3 regions of the Lysinibacillus sp. FSL M8-0355 genome follow, and region 3 is predicted to be linked to each of the others. Evidence: a T-box and tRNA genes for the amino acid it is inferred to sense, from the RefSeq annotation. Region 3 holds a T-box; the other regions hold tRNA genes.
The links. The T-box of region 3 lies ahead of ileS (isoleucine--tRNA ligase). A T-box ahead of a tRNA ligase gene usually reads a tRNA of that ligase, here a tRNA-Ile.

Region 1: it encodes a tRNA-Ile, which carries the amino acid that the T-box ahead of ileS (isoleucine--tRNA ligase) is inferred to sense. The anticodon was not compared.
Region 2: it encodes a tRNA-Ile, which carries the amino acid that the T-box ahead of ileS (isoleucine--tRNA ligase) is inferred to sense. The anticodon was not compared.

Annotation. Positions count from the first base shown of each region.
Region 1 covers NZ_JBBPAI010000001.1:3,703,678-3,707,333, reverse strand. The annotation lists rRNA gene rrf (5S ribosomal RNA) at 1-57, shown strand, start outside; tRNA gene MKY46_RS18055 (tRNA-Val) at 68-143, shown strand; tRNA gene MKY46_RS18050 (tRNA-Thr) at 147-222, shown strand; tRNA gene MKY46_RS18045 (tRNA-Lys) at 229-304, shown strand; tRNA gene MKY46_RS18040 (tRNA-Leu) at 322-406, shown strand; tRNA gene MKY46_RS18035 (tRNA-Gly) at 442-516, shown strand; tRNA gene MKY46_RS18030 (tRNA-Leu) at 522-610, shown strand; tRNA gene MKY46_RS18025 (tRNA-Arg) at 619-695, shown strand; tRNA gene MKY46_RS18020 (tRNA-Pro) at 703-779, shown strand; tRNA gene MKY46_RS18015 (tRNA-Ala) at 796-871, shown strand; tRNA gene MKY46_RS18010 (tRNA-Met) at 902-975, shown strand; tRNA gene MKY46_RS18005 (tRNA-Ile) at 983-1,059, shown strand; tRNA gene MKY46_RS18000 (tRNA-Ser) at 1,075-1,167, shown strand; tRNA gene MKY46_RS17995 (tRNA-Met) at 1,221-1,295, shown strand; tRNA gene MKY46_RS17990 (tRNA-Asp) at 1,299-1,374, shown strand; tRNA gene MKY46_RS17985 (tRNA-Phe) at 1,432-1,507, shown strand; tRNA gene MKY46_RS17980 (tRNA-Gly) at 1,513-1,586, shown strand; tRNA gene MKY46_RS17975 (tRNA-Ile) at 1,588-1,661, shown strand; tRNA gene MKY46_RS17970 (tRNA-Asn) at 1,669-1,745, shown strand; tRNA gene MKY46_RS17965 (tRNA-Ser) at 1,755-1,845, shown strand; tRNA gene MKY46_RS17960 (tRNA-Glu) at 1,848-1,919, shown strand; gene MKY46_RS17955 (diaminopropionate ammonia-lyase) at 2,180-3,382, shown strand.
Region 2 covers NZ_JBBPAI010000001.1:3,712,516-3,716,171, forward strand. The annotation lists gene MKY46_RS18085 (VOC family protein) at 77-493, shown strand; tRNA gene MKY46_RS18090 (tRNA-Glu) at 554-625, opposite strand; tRNA gene MKY46_RS18095 (tRNA-Ser) at 628-718, opposite strand; tRNA gene MKY46_RS18100 (tRNA-Asn) at 728-804, opposite strand; tRNA gene MKY46_RS18105 (tRNA-Ile) at 812-885, opposite strand; tRNA gene MKY46_RS18110 (tRNA-Gly) at 887-960, opposite strand; tRNA gene MKY46_RS18115 (tRNA-Phe) at 966-1,041, opposite strand; tRNA gene MKY46_RS18120 (tRNA-Asp) at 1,099-1,174, opposite strand; tRNA gene MKY46_RS18125 (tRNA-Met) at 1,178-1,252, opposite strand; tRNA gene MKY46_RS18130 (tRNA-Ser) at 1,306-1,398, opposite strand; tRNA gene MKY46_RS18135 (tRNA-Ile) at 1,414-1,490, opposite strand; tRNA gene MKY46_RS18140 (tRNA-Met) at 1,498-1,571, opposite strand; tRNA gene MKY46_RS18145 (tRNA-Ala) at 1,602-1,677, opposite strand; tRNA gene MKY46_RS18150 (tRNA-Pro) at 1,694-1,770, opposite strand; tRNA gene MKY46_RS18155 (tRNA-Arg) at 1,778-1,854, opposite strand; tRNA gene MKY46_RS18160 (tRNA-Leu) at 1,863-1,951, opposite strand; tRNA gene MKY46_RS18165 (tRNA-Gly) at 1,957-2,031, opposite strand; tRNA gene MKY46_RS18170 (tRNA-Leu) at 2,067-2,151, opposite strand; tRNA gene MKY46_RS18175 (tRNA-Lys) at 2,169-2,244, opposite strand; tRNA gene MKY46_RS18180 (tRNA-Thr) at 2,251-2,326, opposite strand; tRNA gene MKY46_RS18185 (tRNA-Val) at 2,330-2,405, opposite strand; rRNA gene rrf (5S ribosomal RNA) at 2,416-2,531, opposite strand; rRNA gene MKY46_RS18195 (23S ribosomal RNA) at 2,722-3,656, opposite strand, start outside.
Region 3 covers NZ_JBBPAI010000001.1:1,030,472-1,034,127, forward strand. The annotation lists gene MKY46_RS04870 (YlmH family RNA-binding protein) at 1-637, shown strand, start outside; gene MKY46_RS04875 (DivIVA domain-containing protein) at 733-1,257, shown strand; T-box leader at 1,354-1,577, shown strand; gene ileS (isoleucine--tRNA ligase) at 1,689-3,656, shown strand, end outside.

The DNA of each region.
Region 1 (3,656 bases), 2.7 Mb from region 3:
CTTTAGCGCCGATGGTAGTTGGGGGCTTCCCCCTGTGAGAGTAGGACGTCGCTAGGCATAGTACCCAGGAGGATTAGCTCAGCTGGGAGAGCATCTGCCTTACAAGCAGAGGGTCGGCGGTTCGAGCCCGTCATCCTCCACCATATGCCGGTTTAGCTCAGCAGGTAGAGCAACTGACTTGTAATCAGTAGGTCGTGGGTTCGATTCCTATAGCCGGCACCATTTTTAGAGCCATTAGCTCAGTTGGTAGAGCATCTGACTTTTAATCAGAGGGTCGAAGGTTCGAGTCCTTCATGGCTCACCATTTTTAAATAATAATAAGCGGGTGTGGCGGAATTGGCAGACGCACTAGACTTAGGATCTAGCGCCGCAAGGCGTGGGGGTTCGACTCCCTTCACCCGCACCATTATTTCATTGCCAGATAAAAAAACTTATGCACATGCGGAAGTAGTTCAGTGGTAGAACACCACCTTGCCAAGGTGGGGGTCGCGAGTTCGAACCTCGTCTTCCGCTCCAAATGTGCCGGGGTGGCGGAACTGGCAGACGCACAGGACTTAAAATCCTGCGGTAGGTGACTACCGTACCGGTTCGATTCCGGTCCTCGGCACCATTTTTAATGCGCCCGTAGCTCAATTGGATAGAGCGTCTGACTACGGATCAGAAGGTTATGGGTTCGACTCCTGTCGGGCGCGCCAAAAAGAACGGGAAGTAGCTCAGCTTGGTAGAGCACTTGGTTTGGGACCAAGGGGTCGCAGGTTCGAATCCTGTCTTCCCGACCATTTCCAAAGAAATTATGGGGCCTTAGCTCAGCTGGGAGAGCGCCTGCCTTGCACGCAGGAGGTCAGCGGTTCGATCCCGCTAGGCTCCACCACCATAATAAATTAACCAGTATAAAGATCCTGGCGGCGTAGCTCAGCTGGCTAGAGCGTACGGTTCATACCCGTAAGGTCGGGGGTTCGATCCCCTCTGCCGCCATCTTAAAGGACCTTTAGCTCAGTTGGTTAGAGCAGACGGCTCATAACCGTCCGGTCGCAGGTTCGAGTCCTGCAAGGTCCACCATTTATATATTGCAACGGAGGTATACCCAAGTCTGGCTGAAGGGATCGGTCTTGAAAACCGACAGGCGGGTAACACCGCGCGGGGGTTCGAATCCCTCTACCTCCTCCAGTTTTAAATCTTTATAAATGGTGCTTTAAAAACTCGAAACAGTATAAAATTATCGCGGGGTGGAGCAGTGGTAGCTCGTCGGGCTCATAACCCGAAGGTCGTTGGTTCAAATCCGGCCCCCGCAACCAAATGGTCCCGTGGTGTAGCGGTTAACATGCCTGCCTGTCACGCAGGAGATCGCCGGTTCGATCCCGGTCGGGACCGCCATTATTTTCATAAGAAGATATGATAAGCAAAAGAAAATAAGCTTAGCATGGACGAAATGGGTCAGTAGCTCAGTTGGTAGAGCATTAGATTGAAGCTCTAAGTGTCGGCGGTTCGATTCCGTCCTGACCCACCATTTATGCGGGTGTAGTTTAATGGTAAAACCTCAGCCTTCCAAGCTGATGTCGTGGGTTCGATTCCCATCACCCGCTCCAAGGGCCTATAGCTCAGCTGGTTAGAGCGCACGCCTGATAAGCGTGAGGTCGATGGTTCGAGTCCATTTAGGCCCATTATTATTCCGAAGTAGCTCAGTTGGTAGTAGCACCTGACTGTTAATCAGGTTGTCGCAGGTTCGAGTCCTGCCTTCGGAGCCATTTTTATGTGGGGAAGTACTCAAGAGGCTGAAGAGGCGCCCCTGCTAAGGGTGTAGGTCGGGTAACCGGCGCGAGGGTTCAAATCCCTCCTTCTCCGCCATTGGCCCGTTGGTCAAGTGGTTAAGACACCGCCCTTTCACGGCGGTAACACGGGTTCGAATCCCGTACGGGTCATACTAAGTGCAGTAGATGAATTACATCTACTGCACTTTTTAATTGATTTGATAACATAGTTACTATAAAAATGAAGCCTTCACAGAACATCGAATCTGTGAAGGCTTGTTAATTATATAGGAAGTTAAGAAATTTTTCTCTCTTTTCCGTAGGGGATCATAAACGCATAACAAGGAACTTAGACAAATGTAAGTTCTGTATTGTATAATTTTGTATTTTGGAGCTAGATGGACTAAGCTAATGATAGAGGAGGGATAGGAATGAATGAAAAATTAAAGTGGGTGCACAATCAGCTGGACAAAGCAAATGAAGGAACAGCTTTACTGCCATATTTTACATTGGAACAAGTAAAGAAAGTGGGGCAATTCCTACGTACATATGAGCAATTTGAAAAGACACCTCTCCATCATCTTGATTCACTTGCTTCATGGATGGGTGTAGAAAAAATCTTGGTAAAAGACGAATCCTATCGATTTGGCTTAAACGCATTTAAAGTATTAGGCGGAGTTTATGCAATTGCGCAGTATGTTGCCAATAGACTCCAGAAAAATATAGAGGAACTATCGTTTGAACAATTAAAATCATCAGAAGTAAAAGCGCAGGTAGGAAATTTAACCTTTATTTCAACAACAGATGGTAACCATGGTCGTGGTGTGGCATGGGCGGCTCGTGAACTAGGGTATCAAGCGCGAATATATATGCCAGCTGGCAGTGCCGATGAACGTTTACAGCATATTAAAAAAGAAGGAGCCTATGCTGAAATAACGACAATGAATTATGATGAAACCGTGCGTTATACCTCGCAGCTAGCACAAGAAAATGGCTGGGTCCTGATTCAGGATACGATGTGGGATGGCTACGAAGAAATACCATTATGGATTATGCAAGGCTACACAACACTTGTACATGAAATCGTTGAACAGATGCAGCAAGCTCCGACACATGTATTTTTACAAGCTGGTGTTGGGTCATTTGCAGGGGCAGTAGTAGCTTTTTTACAACAATATTATGAGCAGGATATTACATTTGTGTTAGTTGAGCCACATGTTGCTAATTGTTATTATGAGAGCTTTAAGGCAGGTACTGAGCAATATGTAACTGTTGGTGGAGAGATGAAAACCATAATGGCAGGCCTTGCTTGCGGTGAACCTAATCCACAGGCTTGGCAACTTTTAAAAGCCCATATAAAAATAAGCATCTCCTGTGGGGAAGAAATAGCAGCAACAGGAATGCGCGTTCTTGCAAATCCATTGGCTTCAGACTCACGTATTATAGCAGGAGAATCAGGAGCGGCTCCGTTTGGTTGCTTTTATGAATTAATGACTAATGAACACTACAAAGATTTAATACTCGACCTACAGCTAGACGAACATGCGAGGGTGTTGTTTATTAATACAGAGGGTGACACAGATAAAAAGAATTATCATCACATAGTGTGGCATGGGAAATATGCGAATCAATGAACAGTAAGATAGCTGGATCATTTTTAAACTACCAAAACAATGCAGAAGAAACGAACTATTGCGAAATAAGAGTATCTCGCGATAGTTTATTTTTTCCTTGCTTATTTTACGATTGTAAAAGACCTTATTAGTGAATAGTAATATGGGCAATTTTAAAAGCACCATAATCATCTATTGTAACAGTATAGGTCTTATAGCAATCATAGAATTGATAATTTTCTTATGCATCATAAAAATCACACGTTTCGTTCATATCCACATAGTATTGACCATT
Region 2 (3,656 bases), 2.7 Mb from region 3:
CAAAGAATATCCATCTATTGCTGAAATTGACATGGCTTTATGCTCTATGCTACTGTCGATTTGGAGGTGAAAATAAATGGCTTTTCAATCGAAAAATATTTTTATCAATTTACCAGTGAAAGATCTAAACAAATCCATCAACTTCTTTAAGGAACTAGGTTTTGAGTTCAATCAACAATTTAGCGATGAGACTACAGCCTCAATGATTATTAGTGAAAATATCTTCGCATTAATGATGGTGGAAGAACGATTCAAAGGGTTTAGTAAGAAGGAAATTACAAATACTACTACGTCTGCAGAAGCAATTTTATGTCTATCTGCTGAAAATCGAGAGCAAGTAGATCAATTAGTAAATAAGGCACTGGCCTCCGGTGGTAAATCTTATAGTGAACCCCAAGATCATGGGTTTATGTATGGCTGGGGATTTCAGGATGTAGATGGGCATATCTGGGAAGTAGTTTATATGGATGAAAATGCATTGAATCAAGAGTGATATTTATATCTATGAATATGAAAAAACAGTAGATGCGTATGCATTTACTGTTTTTTAGTATGACCCGTACGGGATTCGAACCCGTGTTACCGCCGTGAAAGGGCGGTGTCTTAACCACTTGACCAACGGGCCAATGGCGGAGAAGGAGGGATTTGAACCCTCGCGCCGGTTACCCGACCTACACCCTTAGCAGGGGCGCCTCTTCAGCCTCTTGAGTACTTCCCCACATAAAAATGGCTCCGAAGGCAGGACTCGAACCTGCGACAACCTGATTAACAGTCAGGTGCTACTACCAACTGAGCTACTTCGGAATAATAATGGGCCTAAATGGACTCGAACCATCGACCTCACGCTTATCAGGCGTGCGCTCTAACCAGCTGAGCTATAGGCCCTTGGAGCGGGTGATGGGAATCGAACCCACGACATCAGCTTGGAAGGCTGAGGTTTTACCATTAAACTACACCCGCATAAATGGTGGGTCAGGACGGAATCGAACCGCCGACACTTAGAGCTTCAATCTAATGCTCTACCAACTGAGCTACTGACCCATTTCGTCCATGCTAAGCTTATTTTCTTTTGCTTATCATATCTTCTTATGAAAATAATGGCGGTCCCGACCGGGATCGAACCGGCGATCTCCTGCGTGACAGGCAGGCATGTTAACCGCTACACCACGGGACCATTTGGTTGCGGGGGCCGGATTTGAACCAACGACCTTCGGGTTATGAGCCCGACGAGCTACCACTGCTCCACCCCGCGATAATTTTATACTGTTTCGAGTTTTTAAAGCACCATTTATAAAGATTTAAAACTGGAGGAGGTAGAGGGATTCGAACCCCCGCGCGGTGTTACCCGCCTGTCGGTTTTCAAGACCGATCCCTTCAGCCAGACTTGGGTATACCTCCGTTGCAATATATAAATGGTGGACCTTGCAGGACTCGAACCTGCGACCGGACGGTTATGAGCCGTCTGCTCTAACCAACTGAGCTAAAGGTCCTTTAAGATGGCGGCAGAGGGGATCGAACCCCCGACCTTACGGGTATGAACCGTACGCTCTAGCCAGCTGAGCTACGCCGCCAGGATCTTTATACTGGTTAATTTATTATGGTGGTGGAGCCTAGCGGGATCGAACCGCTGACCTCCTGCGTGCAAGGCAGGCGCTCTCCCAGCTGAGCTAAGGCCCCATAATTTCTTTGGAAATGGTCGGGAAGACAGGATTCGAACCTGCGACCCCTTGGTCCCAAACCAAGTGCTCTACCAAGCTGAGCTACTTCCCGTTCTTTTTGGCGCGCCCGACAGGAGTCGAACCCATAACCTTCTGATCCGTAGTCAGACGCTCTATCCAATTGAGCTACGGGCGCATTAAAAATGGTGCCGAGGACCGGAATCGAACCGGTACGGTAGTCACCTACCGCAGGATTTTAAGTCCTGTGCGTCTGCCAGTTCCGCCACCCCGGCACATTTGGAGCGGAAGACGAGGTTCGAACTCGCGACCCCCACCTTGGCAAGGTGGTGTTCTACCACTGAACTACTTCCGCATGTGCATAAGTTTTTTTATCTGGCAATGAAATAATGGTGCGGGTGAAGGGAGTCGAACCCCCACGCCTTGCGGCGCTAGATCCTAAGTCTAGTGCGTCTGCCAATTCCGCCACACCCGCTTATTATTATTTAAAAATGGTGAGCCATGAAGGACTCGAACCTTCGACCCTCTGATTAAAAGTCAGATGCTCTACCAACTGAGCTAATGGCTCTAAAAATGGTGCCGGCTATAGGAATCGAACCCACGACCTACTGATTACAAGTCAGTTGCTCTACCTGCTGAGCTAAACCGGCATATGGTGGAGGATGACGGGCTCGAACCGCCGACCCTCTGCTTGTAAGGCAGATGCTCTCCCAGCTGAGCTAATCCTCCTGGGTATTATGCCTAGCGACGTCCTACTCTCACAGGGGGAAGCCCCCAACTACCATCGGCGCTAAAGAGCTTAACTTCCGTGTTCGGTATGGGAACGGGTGTGACCTCTTTGCCATCATCACTAGACTATGGTCGACCTTCAATACACGGCGTATTACTGCGTCAGCTGCTCTCGTTCAATCAGTCACGTACAGAAGTACGCTCCTTCAATCACTCGTTTGCTTCCTTGTTCTACTTGTGTCTTGAAGCTCTTTTTTTATTGAAAGTTTTGTTCTTTCAAAACTGGATAAACGGTTCATTGAATGGTTCAAACATTTTGGTTAAGTCCTCGATCGATTAGTATTCGTCAGCTCCATGTGTCACCACACTTCCACCTCGAACCTATCTACCTCATCGTCTTTGAGGGATCTTACTTACTTGCGTAATGGGAAATCTCATCTTGAGGGGGGCTTCATGCTTAGATGCTTTCAGCACTTATCCCGTCCACACATAGCTACCCAGCGATGCCTTTGGCAAGACAACTGGTACACCAGCGGTGTGTCCATCCCGGTCCTCTCGTACTAAGGACAGCTCCTCTCAAATTTCCTACGCCCACGACGGATAGGGACCGAACTGTCTCACGACGTTCTGAACCCAGCTCGCGTACCGCTTTAATGGGCGAACAGCCCAACCCTTGGGACCGACTACAGCCCCAGGATGCGATGAGCCGACATCGAGGTGCCAAACCTCCCCGTCGATGTGGACTCTTGGGGGAGATAAGCCTGTTATCCCCGGGGTAGCTTTTATCCGTTGAGCGATGGCCCTTCCATGCGGAACCACCGGATCACTAAGCCCGTCTTTCGACCCTGCTCGACTTGTAGGTCTCGCAGTCAAGCTCCCTTGTGCCTTTACACTCTACGAATGATTTCCAACCATTCTGAGGGAACCTTTGGGCGCCTCCGTTACCTTTTAGGAGGCGACCGCCCCAGTCAAACTGTCCGCCTGACACTGTCTCCTGCCCCGCTAAGGGGCATGGGTTAGAATTTCAATACAACCAGGGTAGTATCCCACCGACGCCTCCTTCGAAGCTGGCGCTCCGAGATCTCTGGCTCCTACCTATCCTGTACAAGTTGTACCAAAATTCAATATCAGGCTACAGTAAAGCTCCACGGGGTCTTTCCGTCCTGTCGCGGGTAACCTGCATCTTCACAGGTACTATAATTTCACCGAGTCTCTCGTTGAGACAGTGCCCAGATCGTTACGCCTTTCGTG
Region 3 (3,656 bases):
ACAGGACGACACATTGAAAACGGCATGTGCAGGGTTATTTGACGGGGCAGAGAGACAGCGTATGCTTATTTATCCTGCTTACTATGAAGTTATGGAGGAAGACTTTCAGCTGACAGCATTTACGATTCACTATCCTATGAAATTTGTCCAGCTCCGGCATCCAGATGTGTTAGGGGCCTTGTTATCATTAGGCTTGAATCGTGGTAAATTTGGTGATATACGTGTCAATGAGCAGCAGGTGCAATTTGTAGTAGCACAAGAGGTAGCAGATTATGTTCGTTTGCATTTAACGGGTATTGGTAAAGTCAAGGTACATGTTGAATCTTTAAAGCAAGACGAGCCACTTCTCTTCAATGAGGATGAGTGGTTTGAGGAATCTCATACTGTTTCATCCATGCGTTTAGATGTGATTATCGCTACCATTTTAAATGTGTCACGTCAAAAGGCACAAGCTTTGATTACTGGGAATAAAGTACGTGTCAATTGGACAGAGCGAGATACAGTTGCCTTTGAATTACAAGAAGGGGATATTTTATCGATACGAGGGAGCGGTCGTGTGAAAATTATTATGACAGAAGGCCGTACAAAAAAGGATAAAATCCGTCTGCAAATCGGTCGATTGGCCCAAAAAAGCTGAAAGTGAAGTAAATTTCATTAATTTTTACTGCTAAGTTGTCGGAACAATTGTATAATAGAAATTACGAATGTACATGTAAAGGAGAGAAGGATTGTATGCCATTATCACCTATTGATATACATAATAAGGAGTTTACAAAAGCTTTCAGAGGTTATGCTGAAGATGAAGTAAATGAATTTTTAGACCAAATCATTAAAGACTACGAAATTTTGTTACGTGAAAAAAAAGAGGTTGATAAGCAATTAGAGATGGCCTTAGAACAGGCGAGGCATTTTAGCTCCTTAGAAGAAACTTTGCAGAAGTCCATTGTTGTTGCACAAGAAGCGGCTGATGAAGTGCGAAGAAATTCACAAAAAGAGGCTAAACTCATTGTAAAAGAGGCTGAGAAAAATGCTGATCGAATTGTCAATGATGCTTTAACAAAAGCTCGTAAGGTGACGATTGAAATTGATGAGCTTAAAAAACAATCTAAAGTATTCCGTAATCGTTTCAAGATGCTTGTTGAGGCACAGCTTGATTTGCTTAATGCTGATGACTGGGATCATTTGCTTCAATATGATATTGATTTAACAGAAATTCAAGCATCTGTTGAGGAAGCACAAGAATCTGAAGAGATGTAACTTTTCTTTTTAATGGTTGCACTCGACAAATGAAACTTGACGCCATTGTTTGAATTTCATATACTTTGTAATAGTAATTATTTTGAAAAGATATGCATACAGGCAGAGACGAAGACAGTATTTGTTAGGCGTAGTTAAGCGATTTGGGGACAGTGAGAGCCCAAACATGCAACTAACATTGAACATCACTTCTGAGCTAAATAGCTGAAAAAAGTAGGTTATTTCGTGATGCACGACGTTAACGTGCTTGAAAGAGGTAGTGCAATATTTTTGTGCTACAAGTAGGGTGGTACCGCGAGTAGAAGCTTCTCGTCCCTTAGTGGGATTGAGGGCTTTTTTTATTTGTTCACGAATTGTTTGAGTTGCGTTTGCCAATAACTGTCCTAGAAGTAATTGTCTATATGCTTGGGTAAAATAAAGGAGGAATTTTAATGGTTGAATACAAAGATACGTTATTAATGCCAAAAACAGATTTCCCAATGCGTGGGAATCTACCGGCGAATGAGCCAAAAACGCAAGAAAAATGGAATGACATGGATATTAACAAATTACAGATGGAACGTACTGCCGATCGTCCAGAATATGTTCTACATGATGGTCCTCCCTATGCAAATGGTGATATCCACATCGGCCATGCCTTAAATAAAGTATTGAAGGATATGATTACACGTCATCGTTCAATGACTGGCTACCATGTGAATTATATTCCAGGCTGGGATACGCACGGTCTACCAATTGAACAAGCACTGACAAACAAAGGTGTAAAGCGTAAAGAAATGTCAGTAGCAGCATTCCGCCAACTTTGTGAAGAGTATGCATATGAGCAAATTGATAATCAACGTGCCCAATTCCGTCGTCTAGGCATTCGTGGTGATTGGGAAAACCCTTATATTACATTAAAGCCTGAATTTGAAGCACGTCAAATTGAAGTGTTCGGTAAAATGGCTGAAAAGGGTTACATTTATAAAGGCTTAAAACCAGTTTATTGGTCACCATCTTCTGAGTCTGCTTTAGCAGAAGCTGAAATTGAATATAAGGACATCAAATCACCATCAATCTATGTTAGCTTTGCTATTAAAGATGCGAAAGGCATTGTACCAGCAGATGCTAAATTTATTATTTGGACAACAACACCTTGGACATTACCAGCAAACTTAGGCATTTCTTTAAATCCTGAATTTATGTATGTTGTAGTTGCTGTAGCTAATAAAAAATTCATCATTGCCAAAGAATTATTAACATCAGTAGCGAATGCCCTTGGATGGGAAGACTATGAGGTTGTTCAAGAAGTAAAAGGGGAAGCACTTGATCGTCTTGTAGCGCAGCATCCATTTTATGATCGTGAATCTCTTATTATGGTAGGAGAACACGTAACTGCTGAAGCGGGTACAGGTTGTGTTCATACAGCTCCTGGACACGGGGAAGACGATTATCATATTGGTAAACAATATGGTTTAGGCATTCTTAGCCCTCTTGATAATAGCGGCTGTTATACAGATGAAGCACCTGGTTTTGAAGGCGTGTTTTATAATGATGCCAACAAACTTGTAACAGAAAAACTAAAAGAAGTAGATGCATTAGAAAAACTTGACTTCTTTACGCACTCTTATCCACATGACTGGCGTACGAAAAAACCTGTTATTTATCGTGCGACACCACAATGGTTTGCCTCTGTTGAAGCATTCCGTGGTGAGTTGTTAGAAGCTGTAAAAGCTACAGCATTTACACCAGCTTGGGGAGAAACTCGTCTTTATAATATGATTCGTGATCGTGGAGACTGGGTTATTTCACGTCAACGTGCTTGGGGTGTGCCGATTCCAATTTTCTACGCAGAAAACGGAGAGCCAATTATTACACCTGAAACAATTAGCCATATCTCAGCATTATTCCGTGAGCATGGATCCAATATTTGGTTCCAAAAAACAGCAAAAGAATTATTACCAGAGGGCTTTACACATCCAGGTAGCCCGAACGGCGAATTCACAAAAGAAAATGATATTATGGACGTCTGGTTCGATTCAGGTTCATCCCACCAAGGTGTACTTGTAGAGCGCGGCATGAAATATCCAGCTGATTTATACTTAGAAGGCTCTGACCAGCATCGTGGTTGGTTTAACTCATCTCTTATTACATCTGTTGCTATTAATGGCTATGCACCATATAAAGGACTATTAACACATGGTTTTGTTCTTGATGGTGAAGGACGTAAAATGAGTAAATCATTAGGAAATGTGATCATTCCACAAAAAGTAATGGATCAGTATGGAGCAGATATTCTTCGTCTATGGGTTGCTTCTGTTGACTATACAGCGGATGTACGAATTTCGATGGATATGTTAAAGCAAGTATCAGAGGTGTACCGTAAAATTCGTAATACATTTCGTTTCTTACATGGCAAT